DNA from 3 places in the Scandinavium lactucae genome. Region 1 is predicted to be linked to each of the others. Evidence: predicted binding sites of a transcription regulator. Region 1 holds the regulator's gene; each other region holds the start of a gene.
What was found. Region 1 encodes Fur, which represses iron uptake genes when iron is present. Its sites were predicted from a motif close to ATAATAATGAGAACNACTATCAA; they were not measured.

Region 1 (7,322 bases):
AACATTTCCATTCCGGTCCATCCACGTCAGTACGAGTTCTCTCGTCTGAATCTGGAATACACCGTGATGTCCAAGCGTAAGCTGAACCTGCTGGTTACCGACAAGCACGTTGAAGGCTGGGATGACCCGCGTATGCCGACCATCTCCGGTCTGCGTCGTCGCGGCTATACCTCCGCGTCCATTCGTGAGTTCTGTAAGCGCATCGGCGTCACCAAGCAGGACAACACCATCGAGATTGCATCGCTGGAATCCTGCATTCGTGAAGATCTCAACGACAATGCACCGCGTGCGATGGCGGTTATCGATCCGGTTAAACTGGTTATCGAAAACTACCCGCAGGGCGAAAGCGAAATCGTCACCATGCCGAACCATCCGAGCAAACCTGAAATGGGCAGCCGTGAAGTGCCGTTCAGTGGTGAAATCTGGATCGATCGCGCTGACTTCCGTGAAGAAGCCAACAAGCAGTACAAACGTCTGGTGATGGGCAAAGAAGTGCGCCTGCGCAACGCTTACGTGATTAAGGCCGAGCGCGTAGAGAAAGATGCAGAAGGCAACATTACGACTATCTTCTGTACTTATGATGCCGATACGCTGAGTAAAGATCCGGCGGATGGCCGTAAAGTGAAAGGCGTGATCCACTGGGTTAGCGCTCAGCATGCGCTGCCGGTTGAGATTCGCCTGTACGATCGTCTGTTTAGCGTACCGAACCCGGGTGCCGCAGAGGACTTCCTGGCGGTCATCAACCCGGAATCATTGGTTATCAAGCAGGGCTATGCTGAGCCTTCGCTGAAAGCCGCTGAAGCGGGCAAAGCGCATCAGTTCGAACGTGAGGGTTACTTCTGCCTAGACAGCCGTTACACCACCGCTGAGAAGCTGGTGTTTAACCGCACCGTCGGTCTGCGTGATACCTGGGCCAAAGCGGGCGAGTAATCTTTCCGTTATCGCCTAATGAAAAAGCGTCGCCCTGAGCGGCGCTTTTTTTAAGTCATTTTCGTGATGCGAAATAATATCATTTCGATCTATGAAACACCGCCTCTGTCTTGTTACATTTTCAACTGACGTTATTCTCTAATTCGTTGTAAAACCCCAGCCTAATGCACCTTCTGGTATTTCCTTTCAAAAAGCAACTTTGTAACAAAACGCAATCAAATATGTGCGCCCTGTCATAATCTTGTGCTTTCGTGCGGAAAAAGGATTGATAATTCGCGTCGCGAAAAATAGTCTACCGACATAGCGTTAGGACATTTCTGCCTCGCTACTTTTTTGCAGTACTTATTTTTTATCGCTGTTCACCTTTGTGAGCGCGTTTTTAAAAGTCAAAGAGGATATACACATGCGTACGTTCAGTGGCAAACGTAGTACGCTGGCGCTGGCTATTGCCGGGGTCACCGCAATGTCGGGCTGGATTGCAGTTCCGCAAGCCAGTGCAGCAGGATTCGTAGACGATTCAACCTTAACCGGCGGTGTTTATTACTGGCAGCGTGAACGTGACCGTAAAGACGTCACCGACGGCGACAAATACAAAACTAACCTTTCCCATTCCACCTGGAACGCCAACCTCGACTTCCAGTCTGGCTATGCCGCCGATTTTATCGGCCTTGATATTGCTGCTTTCACCGCTATCGAAATGGCGGAATCATCAGAAAGCGGACACCCAAACGAAATTGCGTTCTCATCCATTAATAAAGGCTACGACGAAGATTACTCTGGCGATAAGAGTGGTATCAGCCTTTATAAAGCCGCCGCGAAATTCAAACTGGGTCCGACCTGGGCGCGTGCAGGTTATATTCAGCCAACCGGGCAAACGCTTTTAGCGCCGCACTGGAGCTTTATGCCAGGTACCTATCAAGGGGCAGAAGCCGGGGCAAACTTTGATTACGGTGATGCTGGTGCGTTGAGCTTCTCCTATATGTGGACCAACGAATATAAGGCTCCATGGCACCTCGAAACAGACCATTTCTATCAGAACGATAAGAAAACCAAAGTTGAGTATCTGCACTCCATTGGTGCCAAGTATGATTTCAAAAATGACCTGGTGCTCGAAGCCGCATTTGGTCAGGCAGAAGGCTTTATGGATCAGTACTTCGCCAAAGCCAGCTACAAATTTGATGTTGCCGGCGCGCCACTCTCAACCAGCTACCAATTCTATGGGGCGCGTGACACCGTTGAGAGCAACACCATTAACGATATTTACGACGGCACCGCGTGGTTACAGGCACTGACCTTCGGCTATAAAGTGGCTGACGTAGTTGACCTGCGCCTGGAAGGGACGTGGGTAAAAGCAGAAGGCCAGCAGGGTTACTTCCTCCAGCGTATGACCCCGACCTATGCTTCTTCCAACGGTCGTCTGGATATCTGGTGGGATAACCGCTCAGACTTCAACGCCAACGGCGAAAAAGCGGTGTTCTTCGGTGCGATGTATGACCTGAAAAATTGGGATATGCCAGGCTGGGCCGTCGGCGCATCTTACGTGTATGCCTGGGATGCCAAACCGGCGGACTGGTATATCAACAGCGCAGGTCAGCGTGAAGACAACGCCTCGAACAAAATCAAAGAGTCTTCTTACAGCTTTGATGCGATGTACACCGTGCAGGAAGGCCGTGCGAAAGGCACGCTGTTCAAACTGCACTTCACTCAATACGACAACCACTCCGACATCCCAAGCTGGGGCGGCGGTTATGGCAACATCTTCCAGGATGAGCGTGACGTGAAGTTCATCGTTATTGCCCCGTTCACTATCTTCTGACACGCGTGCGGCAGGGTAAACCTGCCGCGCATTGATAAGGCCGTATCATGAAAAAATTGATTCTTATCGCCGTTATGGCTTCCGGGCTGGTGGCCTGTGCGCAGCCATCTCCTGCACCACAAGAAGACAGCAAGCTGAAAGATGCCTACAGCGCCTGTATCAATACCGCTGAAGGAAATCCGGATAAAATTGAAGCCTGCCAGAGCGTGCTCAACGTACTGAAAACTGACAAGACTCATCAGCAGTTTGCGACTCAGGAAAGTGTACGCGTTCTGGATTACCAGAATTGTATTCTGGCGACGCGTACCGGCAACGATCAGGCAGTCAAAGCCCGTTGTGATCAGGTGTGGAAAGAGATTCGCAGTAACAATACGCCTAAGCCGTAACCCTCGACGGTTGGCGCTATTGCCCCAACGTTATGCCAAAAATGCCAATAAAAAAGCCAACCGTCAGGTTGGCTTTTACTTTTCTGGATGTCCGATTATTTCTCGGCACCATCATGTGCGTGCTCATCTTCACGGCAGTCACCTTCTGCGCAATGGCCATAAAGATACAGACTGTGGTTGGTCAGACGAATGCCGTGTCTGGTGGCAATTTCGCGCTGACGCGCTTCGATAGAGTCATCACTGAATTCGATAACCTTGCCACAGTCGAGGCAGATCAGGTGATCGTGGTGATGCTGTTGGGTCAATTCGAAAACAGATTTACCGCCTTCGAAATTGTGGCGGGTGACAATCCCGGCATCGTCGAACTGGTTCAGAACGCGATACACCGTTGCCAGACCAATTTCTTCGCCCATGTCGATGAGGCGTTTATAAAGGTCTTCCGCACTGACATGGTGATTGTCAGGCTCCTGAAGCACTTCCAGAATTTTCAATCGAGGAAGCGTGACTTTCAGGCCTGCCTTCTTTAATGCGGTATTGTTGTCAGTCATGCGGAATCAGTCCTGTTGCTAGGCGATACACTTCCTTATTGGAAGTATTACTAAGAATGAATTCAGGATAATGCGTCTCATTATAGGACTGCGGTGCCTAAATGAAAACTGCAAACCCTGAGCAAAGTATGCTTTTCAGAAACGAGGCATCATCTGCAAAGCGAAACATCCGACCTCGTCAAAACAGAAGACATTGTACAGATATGTGCTCAAAAGTTAAAAATTTGTAGCGATTAATTTGATTGCTTATATCTATTAATTTTACGCAACCTATCGATCTGTTCATCAATCACACGGCGCAACGCGAGCGCTGCGCCGTTACATCATCAGGCGTTCTTGATCTCTTCCAGGTGCAGCTCTTCAGAGATTTGTTTTACCCACTTCTGAACGCGTTCAGCGGTCAGTTCAGGCTGGCGATCTTCATCAATGGCCAGACCAACAAAATGGTTGTCATCGGCCAGACCTTTAGAGGCTTCGAAATGGTAGCCTTCGGTTGGCCAGTGACCGACGATGGTCGCGCCGCGTGGTTCGATGATGTCGCGGATGGTGCCCAGCGCATCACAGAAATACTCTGCGTAGTCTTCCTGATCGCCACAGCCGAACAGGGCCACCAGTTTGCCGTTGAAGTCTACCTCTTCCAGCGTTGGGAAGAAGTCGTCCCAGTCACACTGTGCTTCACCGTAGTACCAGGTTGGGATACCCAGCAGCAGAATGTCGAAACCTTCGAGGTCTTCTTTACTGCTCTTGGCAATGTCATGCACCTCGGCAACGTCTTTGCCCAGCTGCTTCTGGATCATCTTCGCAATATTTTCGGTGTTACCGGTGTCGCTGCCGAAAAAAATACCTGTGATTGCCATGAGTAAAATAACCTCTTGAAACGTAATGAAATGATGGTGGAATGTTGCCCACAGATAAAGGCAATGATAGCAGGAGGAGAAGTGCGCGGGAACTGCAATTGCGCCGGACTGCACTCACTGCTAAATGAAAGTGAAAGATTTCGTGTTTTCAGTCACGTTCCTGGCCGTGTAACACAGCCAGCTGTTGCATCAGTATCTCTTCGATAAGCTCGCTGCGGCTCATGTTTCTGGCATCCGCCAGCTCATTGAGCGCGTCGACGGCATCGTTATTGAGCTTAAGCTCAACGCGTTTGAGACCGTTGCTTTTGTCGCGTTTCAGCTGATTACGCTTATTAATGCGTAACTGTTCGTCGCGTGAGAGCGGATTGGTTTTCGGCCTTCCCGGGCGACGCTCGTTTGCGAACAAATCTAATGTCGTTCGGTCCGTTTGTTCTTTTGCCATGATTCAGAGTGACTTCGGGGAAACAAGCCGCCAGACGACAGGCCCGGCGCAGATAGCGCGCAATCATACATGAGCGAAACCCACACGCCAACGCCGGGAGCCACAATGGCGCTTGCTTGCTCGGATTTTAATCATTCCGCCAGATAGCGACGGATAGCGCGGAGTACTGCTTCCGGTTTTTCAGCATGAACCCAGTGTCCGGCTCCGGCAATCACGTGCGCTCGCGCCTGTGGGAACTGCGATAACAGGGCGTCGCGGTACGCGTTGGTGACATAAGGCGAGTTGCCGCCAGCAATAAACAGGGCAGGGTGGTCCCATGCGGGAATCGTTTCCCAACCGACGATGTGCGGGTACTGATCCCATAACGTGGGCACGTTGAAGCGCCATTCACCGTCGACAAAAGATTTCAGCAGGAACTGAATCACGCCTTCTTCATTAATATGCTGGCGCATAACCTCTGCCGCTTGCTGACGGTTTGAGACAGCGGCTTCGGTCACCGCGTTGATGGCCGCAAAGATTTCATCGTGACGACGCACCTGATAATTCACCGGGGCAATATCGATTGCCACCAGTTTTCCGACGCGTTCTGGTGCCAGGGCGGTAAACGCCATCACCGCTTTCCCGCCCATGGAATGACCGATCAACGTGGCTTTCTCAATACCATTGGCATCAAGCGTGTCGAGAAGATCCTGCGCCATCGCCGGATAGGTCATTTCCGCGGATCGCGGGGAAAGACCGTGGTTACGCATATCGACTTGCAGAATATCGTGGTCGGCAACCAGATCTCTCGCGAGGATCCCGAGGTTATCCAGGCTACCGAAAAGGCCGTGAACCAGGACGATGGGAGAATTAGTGTGCAGGTTTTGTGCAGTTTGCGCTCGGCTGTTTAATTTCATGGCAAAGTTCTTTTTTTCGCTACGTCGGGTTAGGGTATCATGTTGAGCATTCTGCCGCCCGGCTGCAACACTCAGTAGTCGTCTGAGTTTTTGCCGACACGCTATCCGCTGTTGGGTTTTGTCCTTATAATCCCAACGACTTGTATTCAGAAAAGATATCTCACTGGATTAAGATGAAAACGATCGAAGTTGATGACGAACTCTACGGCTTTATTGCCAGCCACACTAAGCACATTGGCGAGAGCGCATCCGACATTTTACGGCGTATGCTGAAAATTTCTGCCGTACCACAAGCTGCAGCAACCGTAGCCAAAGAGACCCCGGCACCTGCTTCTGCACCGGTCGTCGCTGCGGTCAAAAAAGTCGCTTCGCCGAAAGATAACGTTCGCGCGGTGCGTGAGCTGTTGCTTTCTGACGAATACGCTGAGCAGAAGAAAGCGGTCAACCGTTTCCTGCTGGTGCTGACTACACTTTACGGCTTAAACAATAAAGCATTTGCTGAGGCTACTGAGTCACTGCATGGCCGCACGCGCGTCTATTTCGCGGTTGATGAAGCGACGTTGCTGAAAAACGGCAATCAGACCAAGCCTAAGCAAGTGCCTGATACCCCGTACTGGGTGATAACGAATACCAATACCGGTCGTAAATGCAGCATGGTCGAACACATCATGCAGTCAATGCAGTTCCCCGCGGAATTAATTGAAAAGGTTTGCGGCACTATCTAAGCATAAGAAGGACCAGGCAATGGCAACTCATAACCGTGCGGGTCAGCCTGCACAACAGAGTGATTTGATCAACGTCGCCCAGCTGACGTCTCAGTACTACGTGCTGAAACCAGAAGTGGGTAACGCAGAACACGCGGTGAAATTCGGCACTTCCGGTCACCGTGGAAGCGCCGCCCGTCATAGCTTTAACGAACCGCATATCCTGGCTATCGCCCAGGCCATTGCGGAAAATCGTGCCAAAAATGGTATCACCGGGCCGTGCTACGTCGGGAAGGATACCCACGCGCTGTCAGAACCGGCGATCATTTCGGTACTGGAAGTGCTGGCCGCTAATGGCGTGGACGTCATTGTTCAGGAAGACAACGGCTATACGCCAACGCCTGCCATTTCCAACGCTATCCTGGTTCACAACCAAAAAGGGGGAGCGCAGGCTGACGGCATCGTCATCACCCCTTCGCACAACCCGCCGGATGATGGCGGTATCAAGTACAATCCGCCAAACGGTGGCCCGGCGGATACCAACGTGACCAAAGTGGTCGAAGACCGTGCTAACGCGCTGCTGGCCGATGGCCTGAAAGGCGTCAAGCGTCTGTCTGTGGATGAAGCCTGGGCGTCGGGTCATATTAAAGAACAGGATCTGGTGCAGCCGTTCATTGAAGGCCTGGCGGATATCGTTGATATCAAAGCCATCCAGAAAGCGGGTCTGAAGCTGGGCGTTGATC
Region 2 (7,322 bases), on a different contig from region 1:
TTCAATTTCAACCACTCATCCACTATCCTGAGCGCTACCACTGGGTCCAGGATGAAAATAATGAAACGGACAAAAACAATTAATCACGCTTCGTTCCGCAAGAACTGGGGCGCACGCCATCTGACGCCTGTCGCGCTGGCGATCACCGCCGTCTTTATGCTTTCCGGCTGTGAAAAATCTGACGAAACGGTGTCGATGTACCAGAACGCCGATGACTGCTCGAGCGCGAACCCAGGCAAAAGCGCCGAATGTACCGCATCCTACAACAACGCGCTGAAAGAAGCCGAGCGCACCGCGCCGAAATACGCCAGCCGTGAAGACTGCGTGGCTGAATTTGGTGAAGGCCAGTGCCAGCAGGCACCTGCTCAGGCAGGCATGGCCCCGGAAAACCAGGCGCAGGCGCAAAGTAGCGGCAGCTTCTGGATGCCGTTGATGGCAGGCTACATGATGGGCCGCATGATGAGCGGTGGCTTCCAGCAACAGCCGCTGTTCAGCTCGAAAAATCCGGCGAGCCCGGCGTATGGTCAATACACCGATGCCAGCGGCAAAGGCTACGGCGCAGCCCAATCGGGCCGTACAACCACCGTACCGAAAACCGCGATGGCACCGAAACCGGCCACCACCAGCACCGTAACTCGCGGCGGCTTTGGTGAATCGGTTGCGAAACAATCCACCATGCAGCGCAGTGCCGCTGGCACGTCAACCCGCTCTATGGGCGGCTGATTATCATGGAAAGAGTCAGTATCGTTGAGCGCCCGGACTGGCGCGAAAAAGCCACTGAATATGGCTTCAATTTTCACACCATGTATGGCGAACCGTACTGGTGTGAAGATGCCTATTACAAACTGACCCTCGGCCAGGTCGAAAAGCTGGAAGACGTGACGGCTGAGCTGCACCAGATGTGCCTGAAGGTGGTTGAACGCGTGGTCGCCAGTGACGAGCTGCTGACCAAATTCCGTATTCCAAAACACACCTGGAGCTTCGTGCGCCAGTCATGGCAAACCCAACAGCCTTCGCTCTATTCGCGCCTCGATCTGGCGTGGGACGGTAAAGGCGACCCTAAGCTGCTGGAAAATAATGCCGATACGCCAACCTCACTGTACGAAGCGGCGTTTTTCCAGTGGATCTGGCTCGAAGATCAGCAGAATGCGGGCAACCTGCCAGCGGGCAGCGATCAGTTCAACAGTCTGCAAGAAAAGCTGATTGAACGCTTCGCTGAACTGCGCGAACAGCACGGTTTTGGCCTGCTGCATTTCGCCTGCTGTCGCGACACCACCGAAGACCGTGGCACGGTACAGTATCTGCAAGACTGCGCCAATGAAGCGGGTGTGGCGAGCGAGTTCCTGTATATCGAAGATATCGGGCTTGGCGAAAAAGGACAGTTTACCGACCTGCACGATCAGGTTATCGGCAACCTGTTCAAGCTGTATCCGTGGGAATACATGCTGCGCGAGATTTTCTCCACCAAGCTGGAAGATGCTGGCGTTCGCTGGCTGGAACCGGCGTGGAAAAGCATTATCTCTAACAAAGCGTTGTTGCCGATGCTGTGGGAAATGTTCCCGGATCATCCGAATCTGCTACCAGCCTATTTCGCCGAAGATAATTATCCGCCAATGGATAAGTACGTCATCAAACCTATTTTCTCACGCGAGGGTGCCAATGTGTCGATCGTTGAACATGGCAAAGTGCTGGAAGCGGTAGAAGGGCCATACGGGGAAGAAGGAATGATCGTCCAGCAGTTCTATGAACTGCCGAAGTTTGGCGACAGCTATACGCTGATCGGCAGCTGGTTGATCAACGATCAACCAGCCGGGATCGGCATCCGTGAAGACCGGGCGTTGATCACCCAGGATCTGTCACGTTTCTATCCGCATATCTTTGTGGAGTAATTTTTGCCCGGCGGCGCATGCTTGCCGGGCCCACACGTCAACGTCACCAGGCCTTAACCTATCTGCACCGACAACATGCTCAAACTGCCCATTTCGATGCCATCGGTCGGCAGCGTAATCGCCTCTTTGCCATCCCACGCGCCTAACACGTACAGCAGCGGCAGATAATGATCCGCCGTCGGGTTCGACAGCGCCCCGCCTTCGTGATCGAGATAGTTCACCAGCGGGTGATCCTCTGTCGGCCCTTGCCAGTGAAGATTCTCTTTCACAAATTCATTGAACGATGTCGCCCACGGATACGGCGTGTTTTCACCGTGCCAGCGCGCGGTACGCAGGTTGTGAACCACATTCCCGCTCGCCACCAGCATGATGCCTTCATCACGCAGCGAAGCCAGCTTGCGCCCCATTTCCATATGCCAGGCGGGTGGTTTGGTGCTGTCGATACTGAGCTGTACCATCGGAATATCAGCCTCCGGGTACATCTTGATTAACACCCCCCACGATCCGTGGTCGAAACCCCAAGCTTCTTTATCGAGCGCGACAGGCACCGGGGCCAGTAGCTCAACCAGACGCTGTGCCAGCTCGGGCGAACCCGGCGCAGGATAATGGGTGTCGTACAGTGCCTGCGGAAAACCACCGAAGTCGTGGATCGTTTTCGGCGCTTCCATCGCTGTCACGCCCGTTCCACGGGTAAACCAGTGCGCGGAAATCGCAACGATTGCTTTCGGACGCGGCAGCGTGGCTCCGAGTTGCTGCCAGGCACGGGTGTACACGTTATCCTCCAGCACGTTCATCGGACTACCGTGACCTAAAAACAGCGCTGGCATACGGGAAGAAGACATGATGATATCCTTACAAGAACAGTCGATTTGATGGTTCTACATTACGCGCTTTCTGAACCCGAAGAACTCAGATAACGGTGATGAAGATCATCAGGAAATTTGAATGTAAGGACACGTAAAAGCCCGATTTCCCCTCTCGCTTTCGGGGAAAGAGATCTTTACTATAAATGATAATCATTATCATGAAGGAGTTTTCATGTCAGTACCCTTGCTCCTGACCCTGCTCGCTGGTGGGGCCACTTTTATTGGGGCTGTCCTCGGCGTTATTGGCCAAAAGCCCTCCAACCGCGTGCTCGCGTTTTCACTTGGCTTTGCCGCGGGCATTATGCTGCTGATTTCCTTAATGGAGATGCTGCCTGCCGCCCTCGGCACTGAAGGCATGTCTCCGGTTCTAGGCTACGGCATGTTTGTGGTCGGCCTGCTGGGCTATTTCGGCCTCGATCGCCTGTTGCCGCACGCCCATCCGCAAGATTTAATGCAGGGTGAAAAAGCAGTGATGCCACGTAACCTGCGGCGGACCGCGATGCTACTGACGCTCGGCATCAGCCTGCACAACTTCCCGGAAGGCGTGGCAACCTACGTGACAGCCAGCAGTAATCTGGAGTTAGGGTTTGGCATTGCGCTGGCGGTAGCGCTGCACAATATTCCTGAAGGATTGGCGGTCGCCGGGCCGGTTTATGCCGCGACGGGCTCAAAACGCAAAGCCATTTTCTGGGCAGGGATTTCCGGAATGGCCGAAATTCTTGGTGGCGTACTGGCGTGGTTAATTCTCGGCTCGCTGGTGTCCCCGGTGGTGATGGCGGCGATTATGGCGGCGGTTGCCGGGATAATGGTTGCGCTGTCGGTCGATGAACTGATGCCGCTGGCAAAAGAGATCGATCCGCATAACAACCCAAGCTACGGCGTTTTGTGCGGGATGTCGGTGATGGGGCTTAGCCTGGTGCTGCTTCAGTCGATGGGATTCGCTTAGAATTTACACAGAGCCAGATAGTAAAACGCCGGGAATATATCCCGGCGTTGTTCATTTCACGTCAGACAAGCTTAGCTGGCCTTACGCTCATGCTTTTGGCGGTATTCTACCAGGTCTTCGATGGTCACGACTGGCATGTTGTGTTCCTGAGCAAACTTGATGCACTCCGGCGCACGCGCCATGGTACCGTCGTCATTGGTCAGTTCACACAGGACGCCTGCAGGTTTGAAGCCTGCCAGGGTCACCAGATCGATAGTCGCTTCGGTGTGGCCGCCGCGCGTCAGCACGCCACCCGCCTGCGCACGCAGTGGGAACACGTGGCCCGGGCGATGCAGGTCTGACGGCTTCGCGCCATCGGCAATGGCGGCGCGGACGGTGGTTACGCGGTCAGCGGCAGATACGCCGGTCGTCACGCCGTGTGCGGCTTCGATAGTCACGGTAAAACCGGTGCCGAAGGCGCTGGTGTTGTTTTCCACCATCATCGGTAGGTCGAGCTGCTTACGGCGTTCTTCGTTGATGCACAGGCACACGATGCCGCTGCCGTGGCGAATGGTCAGCGCCATCTGCTCAACGGTCATGGTTTCGGCGGCAAAGATCATATCGCCTTCGTTTTCGCGGTTTTCATCGTCGAGCACCATCACTCCGCGACCTTCGCGCAGCGCGGATAACGCGTGTTCAACGCGTTCTAATGCAGTACCAAAAGAGGAAAGTAGCGTCTGATTCATGGTAAAAGACCTCATTAAAATTATGGTTACCAGAATCAGGGCAGTCTTAGGAGTACCGACAAAGCGGCAAAAAAATAACGTGAGCGGGCCGTGCCCGTGGATCGTTACTCTCTCCCATCCGGACTCTAACCGTCGGCCCCGGAATTACACCGGATCTGCTGACCTTCAAACTGGCGTCTGAAGCGCTCGCGGGCTTTCAACCTGAGTTGATTTACCGCCGGTGGGGAATTTCGCCCCGCCCTGAGAATAAGCGAGATAACTATAACGCTAATGATTATTGGCGGCAATGCATAAGCTTCAAACATTTCTGGTTTATAGGCCCGGCATAAGGCACTACAATAATCTGTAAAACCGACCAGATCAGGGAAACCGTAATGATTGATCCGAAGAAAATTGAACAGATCGCCCGCCAGGTTCACGAGTCAATGCCGAAAGGCCTGCGTGATTTTGGCGATGACGTTGAGAAGAAAATCCGCCAGGTGCTGCAATCTCAGCTGACGCGTCTGGATCTGGTCAGCCGCGAAGAGTTCGACGTGCAGACTCAGGTGCTGCTGCGCACCCGGGAAAAGCTGGCACTGCTGGAACAGCGTATCAGCGACCTGGAAAGCCGCTCTACTGCCGTCACGCCTGCTCCGGCCATTCCTCCGGTAGACGAGTAATGCAGAATTGCCCGGTGGCGCTGACGCGTACCGGGCTTACAACAGGCAGTCGCAACGTTACTTGCTGCTGTCTTTCTGAATACGCTTGATAATGTTGGTGGTTGAACAGCCATCTTCAAAGTTCAGCACCATCACTTCCCCACCGTTGGCCCAGACTTCCTCGCTGCCCGCGATTTGATCCGGCTTATAATCCCCACCTTTCACCAGCAGATCTGGCAGAATTCCGGCGATCAGACGCTGCGGCGTATCCTCTTCAAACGAGACCACCCAGTCGACCGATTCCAGCGCACCAAGCACAATCATGCGCTGATCGAGCGGGTTCACCGGACGGGTTTCTCCTTTCAGGCGCTTAGTCGAGGCATCGCTGTTCACCGCGACAATCAGACGATCGCCGAGTTTACGTGCGTTGGACAGATAAGAGACGTGGCCCGCGTGCAGAATGTCGAACACGCCGTTGGTCATCACCACTTTCTCACCCCGCTTACGCGCCGCGAGTACCGCCTGCTTCAGCTCGGCTTCGCTCATCACGCCGAAACCGGTATCTGCCCGGCCGCGTACCGCATTTTCCAGCTCGATGGGCGACACGGTCGACGTCCCAAGTTTACCAACCACTACCCCCGCCGCGGCATTGGCAAAGAAGCAGGCTTCTTCGAGTGAATTGCCCGCGGCCAGCGTCGCCGCCAGCACGCCAATCACCGTATCACCGGCCCCGGTCACGTCGTACACTTCCTGTGCCTGGGTCGGCATATGCAGCGGCGCTTTGCCCGGTTGCAACAGGGTCATCCCCTGCTCGGAACGGGTCACCAGTAACGCGGACAGCTCGTAATCGGCGATGACCTTCATGCCGCGCTCGACGATTTCCGCTTCGCTTTTGCACTTCCCGGCGACGGCTTCAAATTCAGACAGGTTTGGTGTCAGCAGCGTCGCGCCGCGATACCGCTCAAACTCGGTGCCTTTCGGGTCGATCAGCACCGGAACTCCCGCTTTACGCGCCAGTTGAATCATCTCCTGCACGCTTTCCAGCGCGCCCTTGGCGTAATCAGAGAGCACCAGCGCTCCAATGTGGCTCAGCGCCTGCTGAATGCGCTCGTGCATCGGCTGCGGGTCAACCCCGGCAAACCCTTCTTCGAAGTCCAGACGGATCAGCTGCTGATTGCGTGACAGCACACGCAGCTTGGTAATGGTCGGATGCGTCGGCACGGAAACGAAATCGCATTTGACGTTCACATCGGCCAGCGCTTTGCTCAGCGCACGTGCCGCATCGTCGATGCCGGTCAGGCCCACCAGACGCGAATGCGCGCCGAGCGAAGCGATGTTCATTGCCACGTTAGCCGCGCCGCCAGGGCGTTCTTCGATGGTATCCACCTTCACCACCGGGACCGGAGCCTCCGGAGAGATGCGGCTCGTTGGGCCGTACCAGTAGCGGTCCAGCATCACATCACCGACAACCATCACACCTGCACGTTCAAACTCTGGCAGCGTTACTTTCATTCCAGACTCCTGAAAGATTCATTAATTGCGCGCGATAATACCATCTCAGGGCAGCACCAGCCACTTTCGCCAGCTGGCGATGACCAGCTCACGTTCTGCCACAAAAGCGTCCGGTGCCACGTGGCCCGGCGCTTCCTGCAACGCCAGATGATGCAAGGCATCGCGCAGCGTGGTGTAAGCCCGACTCAACGCCAGCGCTTCCTGTTCGTCCATAATGTCGTTTTGGGCCAGCAGTTCGAGGATACGCACGTTATCCGACCAGCGCGTCAGCTTCGGTTTATGGTGGGCGAAGCGCAACACCAGATATTGCGTAATAAACTCGATATCGGTGATACCGCCCTCATCGGCTTTAATATCAAAGCGATCGCGGTGTTTACCCCCAAGGTGCGCGCGCATTTTTTCGCGCATTTCACGCACGTCGGTTTGCAGCTTTTCGCCTTCGCGGGAAGTGGTCAAAATGTCGCGGCGAATCGCATCAAACTGCGCCTGCAACTGCGGATCGCCATACACCACGCGGGCACGCACCAGGGCCTGATGTTCCCAGGTCCAGGCTTCATGATGCTGATAATCGGCAAACGAATCCGTGGTGGTAACAAGCATTCCCGCCGCACCGGACGGACGTAAGCGAGCGTCCACTTCGTACAGAATGCCCGAGGAGGTTCGGGTGCTGAACAGATGCATGATGCGCTGAGCCAGACGCAGATAGAACTGGCGACCGTCAATTTCACGTTCGCCGTCGGTCATGA
Region 3 (7,322 bases), on a different contig from region 1:
GCCCGGTAGCTCCTTATTTGACAGAGATTCGATCAACTATCGGCAGCGCCCTACAGAACTTAATACAAACGGGTGAAAAATTTATTTCTAATAAATATTTTCCCCCGTTGACCAACTTTTCAGGAATGTTTACCTATACTTAAGAGACGCGGGGCTTACAATAATCCTGTTTTTATTGTGGTTAATTTGTTTATTTGGAGGAGGGTTAAAATGGGTATTCTGACCTGGATTATATTCGGACTGATTGCGGGTGTTATTGCCAAACTGCTGATGCCAGGACGTGATGGCGGCGGCTTTATCCTCACCTGTATCCTGGGGATTGTCGGTGCTGTAGTGGGGGGGTGGCTGGCAACCATGTTTGGTATTGGGGACGTGTCCGGCTTTAACCTGCACAGCTTCCTGGTCGCCGTTGTAGGTGCCGTTGTGGTGCTGCTGGTGTTCCGATTGCTGCGTCGCAACGCATAATACAGTTGCCCGGCGGCACAGACTTGCCGGACCTACGGATTACACGGTAGGCCCGGCAAGCGTAGCGCCACCGGGCAATTTTCTTATTTATCCTCAGAAATCATATCCGACGGTGGCAATCACCGAACGCTCCGCACCCCAATAGCAGTTATTGGTGCCGTAACAGCCGGAAATATACTCTCTGTCAGTCAGGTTATTCGCATTCACCTGTAAATACGCGCCTTTTAGCGCCGATGTCCACGCCCCGAGATCGGCGCGAATCATCGCATCAAACAGAGTGGTGGACGGCAGACGTTCGGTATTCGCGTCGTCAGCCCACTGTTTGCCGATATAACGCACACCCGCGCCCGCGCTGATACCGTAATCAAATTTATAGTGCGCCCACAGGGAAGCCATCTGGTCCGGCGTCAGCTGCGGCGTATTGTCGTCGGTGCCATCTTTGGTATCGGCAAAGCGTAAACGGTTCCAGGTATAGCCCGCGATGGTGCTCAGGCGCGGCGTGAGCTGGTTACGCGCTTCGAGTTCCACACCCTGCGAATGCACTTTCCCGGCGGGCAGGAAGGTCGCGGTGGCGATATTCGGGTCACGGGTAGCGACATCTTTCTGCGTCAGATCATACATCGCAATACTGTACATGTCGGCAGTGCCCGGCGGCTGGAATTTCAGACCCGCTTCGAACTGCTCGGCGGTGGTCGGTTTCAGCAGCGTACCGTCCGGACCGGACAGCATCGCCGGGGTGATCGCCTGGCTGTAGCTCATGTACGGAGACAGGCCATTCTCAAAGGCATACAGCAGCGAGGCGCGGCTGCTGATATGGTCATCGGAACGGCGCGACGAGGTGCCAAAGGTATCGCTCACCTGCTGGGAAACAATACGGTCGTAACGGGTGGAGAGATCCGCATGCCAGCGGTTCCACACCATCTCATCTTGCAAATAGATACCGGTCTGATAATAGCGACGATTGTTATAATCGCTGTAGGTCACGGTATGCCCGGTCTGTGCGGTATACCCGGTAAACGGATTGAGCGGATTGGCGCTGCCCGCACCGGTCCACAGGTCATTGCGGAAGCGATGATATTCCCCGCCCAGCACCACGGTGTGTGATACCTCGCCGGTGTTGAAATCGGCCTTAATACGGTTATCGGTTGACCAGCCGTCGAGCGAGCCTTCAGAACCGCTGTAGCCGCGTGCCAGCATATCGCTGTCGCCTATCCAGCCCACTTGATACACCTGGTCCAGATTCACATTCGAATGGGTATAACTTCCGCTGGAAGAGACCGACCAGACATCGTCGAACTGGTGATTAAATTCGTAGCTGTAGATCTGCTCGCGGCGCTGATAGCCGTCGCCCGGATCGCCTTCATTGGTGTGATTACTCAGCTTACGACCGTTGTGCTCATAGCGGGTGCCGTCCAGCGGCAGCGAGCCGTGGTAGCCGCCGGATGGATCTTTTTGCAGATAGGCCCGCAGCAACAGGCTGGTGTCAGAATCGGGCTGCCATAGCAGCGACGGAGAGATCGCGTAACGTTCTTCGCGGGTATTATCCACCTGCGTATCGGTATTGCGGGTAATGCCAATCACCCGGTACGCCCACTGGTCGTTAATGGCATCGGTATAATCGAACGCCGCGCCTTTAGTGCTCTGGGTGCCGCCAAATACCTGTACGTGACCTTCGGAGCTAAATTGGGGACGCTTTGAGGTCAGATTCACCAGCCCGCCCGGCACGCTTTGGCCGTATAGCGCGGAAGAGGGACCTTTGATAACGTCGATGCGGTCGAGGAACCACGGGTCAATCTGAATGACGTTATGACTGCCGCCATCACTCATCAGGCGCATCCCGTCGAGGAAAATGTTATCCACGTCGCCGCCGTGATAGCCGCGCAGGGAAATAGCGTCGAAGCGGGTGGCCGAGCCGCCAAAGGTGCTGTACACCCCCGGGGTGTAGCTCAGCGCCTGGCTGACGTTAGTCACACCCTGATCTTCCATCTGCTCACGGGTCACTACCGATACCGATTGGGCGGTGGTGATCAGGGGTTGATCGGTTTTGGTCGAACCGGTGGATGTTTTAGCGGTGTAGCCTTTGGTCGGAGCGGTAGCGGATTCAACCGGCTGGGCCGTGACGACCACCGTTTCTTCTGCGAAGGTTGAGCAGGGGAACGCCAGCGCCAGGGCGCAAAAGACCGACGAGCGTTTGAGAAGCAAAGTGTTATTCATTGCATAATCCTGAAAAACGCGGCCTGGCACTCCTGTGCGCCACCGTGTCAAAAGGTGCGAAAATGTCATTTTTCGTTAAAAAAGAATGCGAATTATTATTGTTTGCGTTAGCGAGGTCAAGAGAGGGACTAAGCAGCCCTGCTACCATTTCTGGTAGCAGGCTGATAAGGGGGATTAGGCTTTTTCAGCCGGAGTGAGAGCAGCCGTTGCAGGCGCAGGCGTTTTGTCGGCTTCTGGGGCTTTCTTGTCTGATGGGGCGGGGCTGGCTGCCGGGGCTGGGCGGTTTTTAGGCACGTCATCGCACGGCTGCGCTTTCGGGCAGATCAAATCCAGCATTTTCAGGGTCACGCCATTACTCCAGCCGAAGCCATCCTGTAACGGATATTCCCCGCCACCACCGCCGGTGCCGGTCGAGGTGATGTCATATTTCTCGACCAGTTTTTGCTGGCTGTCGTAGGTGTGCTGCACGTTGGTCAGGAAACGCCAGCTGACCTCCATCGCGATCTTATCCTTGCCGTAGTTTTGCAGCCCTTCGGCGGCGACCCATTGCAGCGGGGCCCAGCCATTCGGCGCATCCCATTGCTGTCCGCTGTTCACGGTGGTGGTGGTGATGCCGCCTGGTTTCAGCAGGCGGGACTCAGTAACCGACGCCATTTTCGCCGCGCGATCGCTGGAGGCCGCATTGACATACAGCGGGAACAACGCGGCGGCAGTCAGCTGATTACGCACCTTTTGGGTTTTCAAATCGTAATCGGCGTACCAACCCTCTTTCTCATTCCACAGGTGATTTTCGATGGCCTTCTGGCGGTCGTTGGCCATCGCGTCATAACGCGCCGCTTTGGCATCATCCCCGGCAGCTTTGCTGGCGCTGGCGATGATTTTTTCCATTTTGAACATCAGGGCATTAAGGTCGACCGGCACAATGCTGGTCGTGCGGAGGGTGCTGAGTTTTTGCGGGTCATCCATCCAGCGCGAACTGAAGTCCCAGCCGGACGCGGCGGCAGAGCGCAGGTCGCGGTAAATTTCGGTCGCCGGGCGGTTCGGATTGCTCTTGGCGGTATTCACATCGTCGAGCCACGATTCCGGACGCGGGGTGTCTTTGTCATCCCAGTAGCGGTTGAGCACCGCGCCGTCGCTAAGTTTCACCACCCGTTTGTCGGCCTTACCGTTTTGCAGCGAATCCTGACCGTCCATCCAGTAGGCGTGCTCTTTTTCCATCTGTGGCAGATAGGTTTTCAGCGCATCGCGGTCGTGAGTAGCCAGCAGTTCAACCATCAGCGAGAAGAACGGCGGCTGCGAGCGGCTCAGATAGTAGCTGCGGTTACCGTTTGGAATATGGCCCCAGGTGTCAATTTCATAGGCAAAGTTGGCAACCATATCCTCGATTTTGTCCCAGTGACCGCTTTCCGCCAGGCCGAGCATGGTGAAATAACTGTCCCAGTAATAGACCTCACGGAAGCGTCCGCCGGGCACGACATACGGCTTGGGCAGCGGCAGCAGGGAATCCCATTTTGCAGCGCTGTCGGTGGTGCGGGTCAGAACCGGCCACAGGCCATCAATATGGGCCCGCAGGCTCTGGCCTTTCGGCGGCACGTATTTGTCTTTTTCCTGCGGCAGGGTGAAGTTCACCTCCACAAAATGGCGCAGGTCAAAACTGCTCTGATTTCGCTGCATCCGGTAATCAGCGAGGATCATCAACGGATCCCCGTTAGGCACCGCATCGGCAAAGGTTTTCTGGTCCGGGAACAGCTTCGCGCTCTGCACGTCATTGAACAGCGGGCCAAACAAAATATCCGGCGATTGCGGCGTGGCGGTCTGGACATCGTCAGCCTGGGCTGAGGCCACGCTTAACGAAAGTAGGGCACCGCCGAGGGCCAGTTGCAGAGCAAAGTACAGTGCGTCAGGACGGCGCAAAACGGGTTTATTCATTGTTGATTCTCCTTTTTAGCTGCGCAGTTTCCGCTGTTAACAACCATAGCCGAATATCGTTCCCCGCGCGTGTTACAGATAACGTTTCGCGCATTTCCAGAAAAATTACCGTTGCGTTTCAAATAAAAAACGCAAACCCGATAACCGGGCTTGCGTGCAACGATCATATCAGGCGGATATTACTCGAAGGTTCCCCGCACGCAGGCTTTCCCGTCGCGGACCATCTGTTTTCCTTTGGCCCATACTGCGCGGAGTTGCATCTGGTCGTCGAGCATCAGCAGGTCTGCATCACCACCGGGTGCCAGACGCCCTTTCTGAGGCAGGTCAAGGAAGGTCGCCACGTTGCGGGTCAGCGGGCTGAGCGCCTGCTCCAGCGGCAATTTATGCTGCACCACCAGCTTTCGCAGTGTTTCCAGTAATGACTCAAAACCAGCGACGCCTATCCCGGTCAGATTCCCCCGGTCGTCAAATTTCGGCTGACTGCCGTTCCCGTCTGAACTGAGCGTTATCTGGGCCAGCGGGACGTCCGCCTGCAGCGCACGCATAATCGCCGTTGCGGGATCGATCGGTGCCTCAATGCTACTGGTAATGTCGATAAACCCGCCATCACGGGCAAACTGCAACGCCGCGATAAACAACGGCTCAGCACGATTGACATGGGTCGGGAGCAGTTTGCCAATCGGTACATCAGCATGGCGCAGGATTTCCCGCAATGGCTCCAGTTCGCGCGGGCTGTTACCCATATGGAACACGCTTATACCGGCTTTTGCCCCCAGCAAGCCACCCACCCGCGCCTGGGCCGCCATCTGCGCCAGTTGCTCAATGGCCGGGGCCGATGAGCGATGATCGGAAATGGCGCACTTCACGCCAATCACCTTATCAATAAGCGCCACGTCCCGGTCAACCGATCCGGTAATCGTCGGAGAGGGGAGAGAATAGGCCCCGGTCAGCATCCAGGCGCTAATGCCTTCCGCCTCCAGCGCCCGGGTTTTCGCCAGCAGTGACTCCGGGTGACGGGTAATACCATCCGTTCCCAATAATCCAACCACAGATGTCACCCCGGCTTCCACCAGGCGCGACAAACGCACCTCCGGGGTGCGGGTATGTGGGCCAGCTTCGCCCCCGCCGCCAATCAGGTGCACGTGCTGGTCAATAAAGCCCGGGCACAGGATGGCACCGTTGAGGTCAATGACCTCACAGCCCGGAATAACTGTGGCTTCGATGTGGGGCGCTATCGCCACGATTTTACCGCCTGCGACCAGCAGATCCTGGCGGCCTAAATTTTCTGGCGCATAGAGCTGCGCCTGTTTGAACAGGGTCAAACCGTACTCAGAAAAATCCATTTTTAACCTCAGACAATCAGTTGCATAACCCAAATCGAGAGCAGGGCATTGATGACGCAGACCGCGATAATGTGCGGATAATATTTGGGCAGCACACCCGCCGTTCCCAGGCAGCGACCGACGTTCTGCACCGGGTTGCCCATCAGATAGATAGCGGGCAACAGGACGGTGGCATCATGACCATTTAAACTGCCCGCCATGATCAGGCTGGCGCAAACCCCGACCCCGCCGCCCATGCTCATTACCGCAGCCAGTAGCACCGTTGCCGCTTCGCCAGGTAAGCCCCACAGCGCCATAATCGGTTCGCAGACCTTACCGACTATCTCCAACAGTCCGGTGACCTTCAACGCCTGGATAATCACGAAAGCCATCACCACATTTGGCAGCAGGCTGGTGGTGGCGATGGTGAACCCTCTTCTGGCGCCATCAATAAACAAGTCCATCACGTTTTTATGCGCTTGCGTTGTCATTCCCTGCTCCTCTTACTGTGCGATTCTCGATATGGGCGATCCACAGCCGTAACATATTGGCGCCGACAAATTTAAACACCAGCACCACCGCCAGCGGGAGGATCACCGGCACGGTAATAAACGCAAATAGCGCGGCGCCGGAAGAGAAATAATTGGTGAGCAAGGCGCTGCCGCTGGTCTGGAACGTCGCGAAGACGGCGCGTTCCTGTTCGTTAATCACCCCCTCGGCGGCCAGTTCTTTGGTCATCCCGGCGGCGGCATCGGTGTTTTGTAAGTTGGCAATCAGCGCCAGGGAGCACATGCCGGGGATCCCAAGCAACGGACGCAGTATCGGCGTCATCAATTGCTGGGCGGCGCGCAGCCCGCCTAATCCCTCGGTGATGGAGATAATCCCTAAAGAGAGGATCACCGACGGGGCTAATTCGAGGGCAAACAGAAAACCGTCTTTTGCCCCGGTGCCGCCAGTGCCGCGAAAGGAAACCACGCTATCGCCTGCGTTATTCACCTGACCAAATGACCCGTTGAGCACCGTGAAATCAAAAACGCGCCACCACTCGGTACTTTTGCCAAACAAACCTGAAAAGAAAATAATCGTAATAAAAAAAGCTAAATAGCCAACCCATGTCACTTTTTGCTGTGTAGGGGGTGTATGACCCATCTTTGACCTCCAGTTGTCATTGCGTAGAGAAAAATATTCCTGCCGGGAAACTTAAAACGAAATTCAACGTAAAGACAAGATAAAGAGTGTGGATATTAACGTTGCGCCACGTCAGGGCAGTAAAAAACGACACGCCTCGACAGGCTGAACCTCTTTCAGATCACATAAAGTAAAAAACATAAGAAATTAGTCAAAAATCATAATGGAAAGCTTTTCCCGGACTGTGCAAAAAATAACGCCACA

Region 2: zupT (zinc transporter ZupT) is a predicted target of Fur. The motif match lies at 2,893-2,915, and genes of this name have one in related genera.
Region 3: SIK69_RS08180 (TonB-dependent siderophore receptor) is a predicted target of Fur. The motif match lies at 2,759-2,781, and genes of this name have one in related genera.

Annotation. Positions count from the first base shown of each region.
Region 1 is NZ_JAWXRD010000035.1:47,092-54,413, reverse strand. Features, by position in the region: gene glnS (glutamine--tRNA ligase) at 1-930, shown strand, start outside; gene chiP (chitoporin ChiP) at 1,334-2,746, shown strand; gene SIK69_RS15430 (ChiQ/YbfN family lipoprotein) at 2,794-3,132, shown strand; gene fur (ferric iron uptake transcriptional regulator) at 3,228-3,680, opposite strand; gene fldA (flavodoxin FldA) at 4,007-4,537, opposite strand; gene ybfE (LexA regulated protein) at 4,686-4,979, opposite strand; gene ybfF (esterase) at 5,111-5,875, opposite strand; gene seqA (replication initiation negative regulator SeqA) at 6,049-6,600, shown strand; gene pgm (phosphoglucomutase (alpha-D-glucose-1,6-bisphosphate-dependent)) at 6,620-7,322, shown strand, end outside.
Region 2 is NZ_JAWXRD010000029.1:88,384-95,705, forward strand. Features, by position in the region: gene SIK69_RS10945 (DUF1190 family protein) at 61-723, shown strand; gene SIK69_RS10950 (glutathionylspermidine synthase family protein) at 729-1,889, shown strand; gene ygiD (4,5-DOPA-extradiol-dioxygenase) at 1,943-2,731, opposite strand; gene zupT (zinc transporter ZupT) at 2,928-3,701, shown strand; gene ribB (3,4-dihydroxy-2-butanone-4-phosphate synthase) at 3,773-4,426, opposite strand; FMN riboswitch at 4,529-4,678, opposite strand; gene ubiK (ubiquinone biosynthesis accessory factor UbiK) at 4,801-5,085, shown strand; gene hldE (bifunctional D-glycero-beta-D-manno-heptose-7-phosphate kinase/D-glycero-beta-D-manno-heptose 1-phosphate adenylyltransferase HldE) at 5,143-6,576, opposite strand; gene glnE (bifunctional [glutamate--ammonia ligase]-adenylyl-L-tyrosine phosphorylase/[glutamate--ammonia-ligase] adenylyltransferase) at 6,622-7,322, opposite strand, start outside.
Region 3 is NZ_JAWXRD010000027.1:31,309-38,630, reverse strand. Features, by position in the region: gene SIK69_RS08185 (GlsB/YeaQ/YmgE family stress response membrane protein) at 211-465, shown strand; gene SIK69_RS08180 (TonB-dependent siderophore receptor) at 559-2,679, opposite strand; gene treA (alpha,alpha-trehalase TreA) at 2,854-4,608, opposite strand; gene iadA (beta-aspartyl-peptidase) at 4,788-5,951, opposite strand; gene SIK69_RS08165 (YjiG family protein) at 5,960-6,421, opposite strand; gene SIK69_RS08160 (nucleoside recognition domain-containing protein) at 6,402-7,079, opposite strand.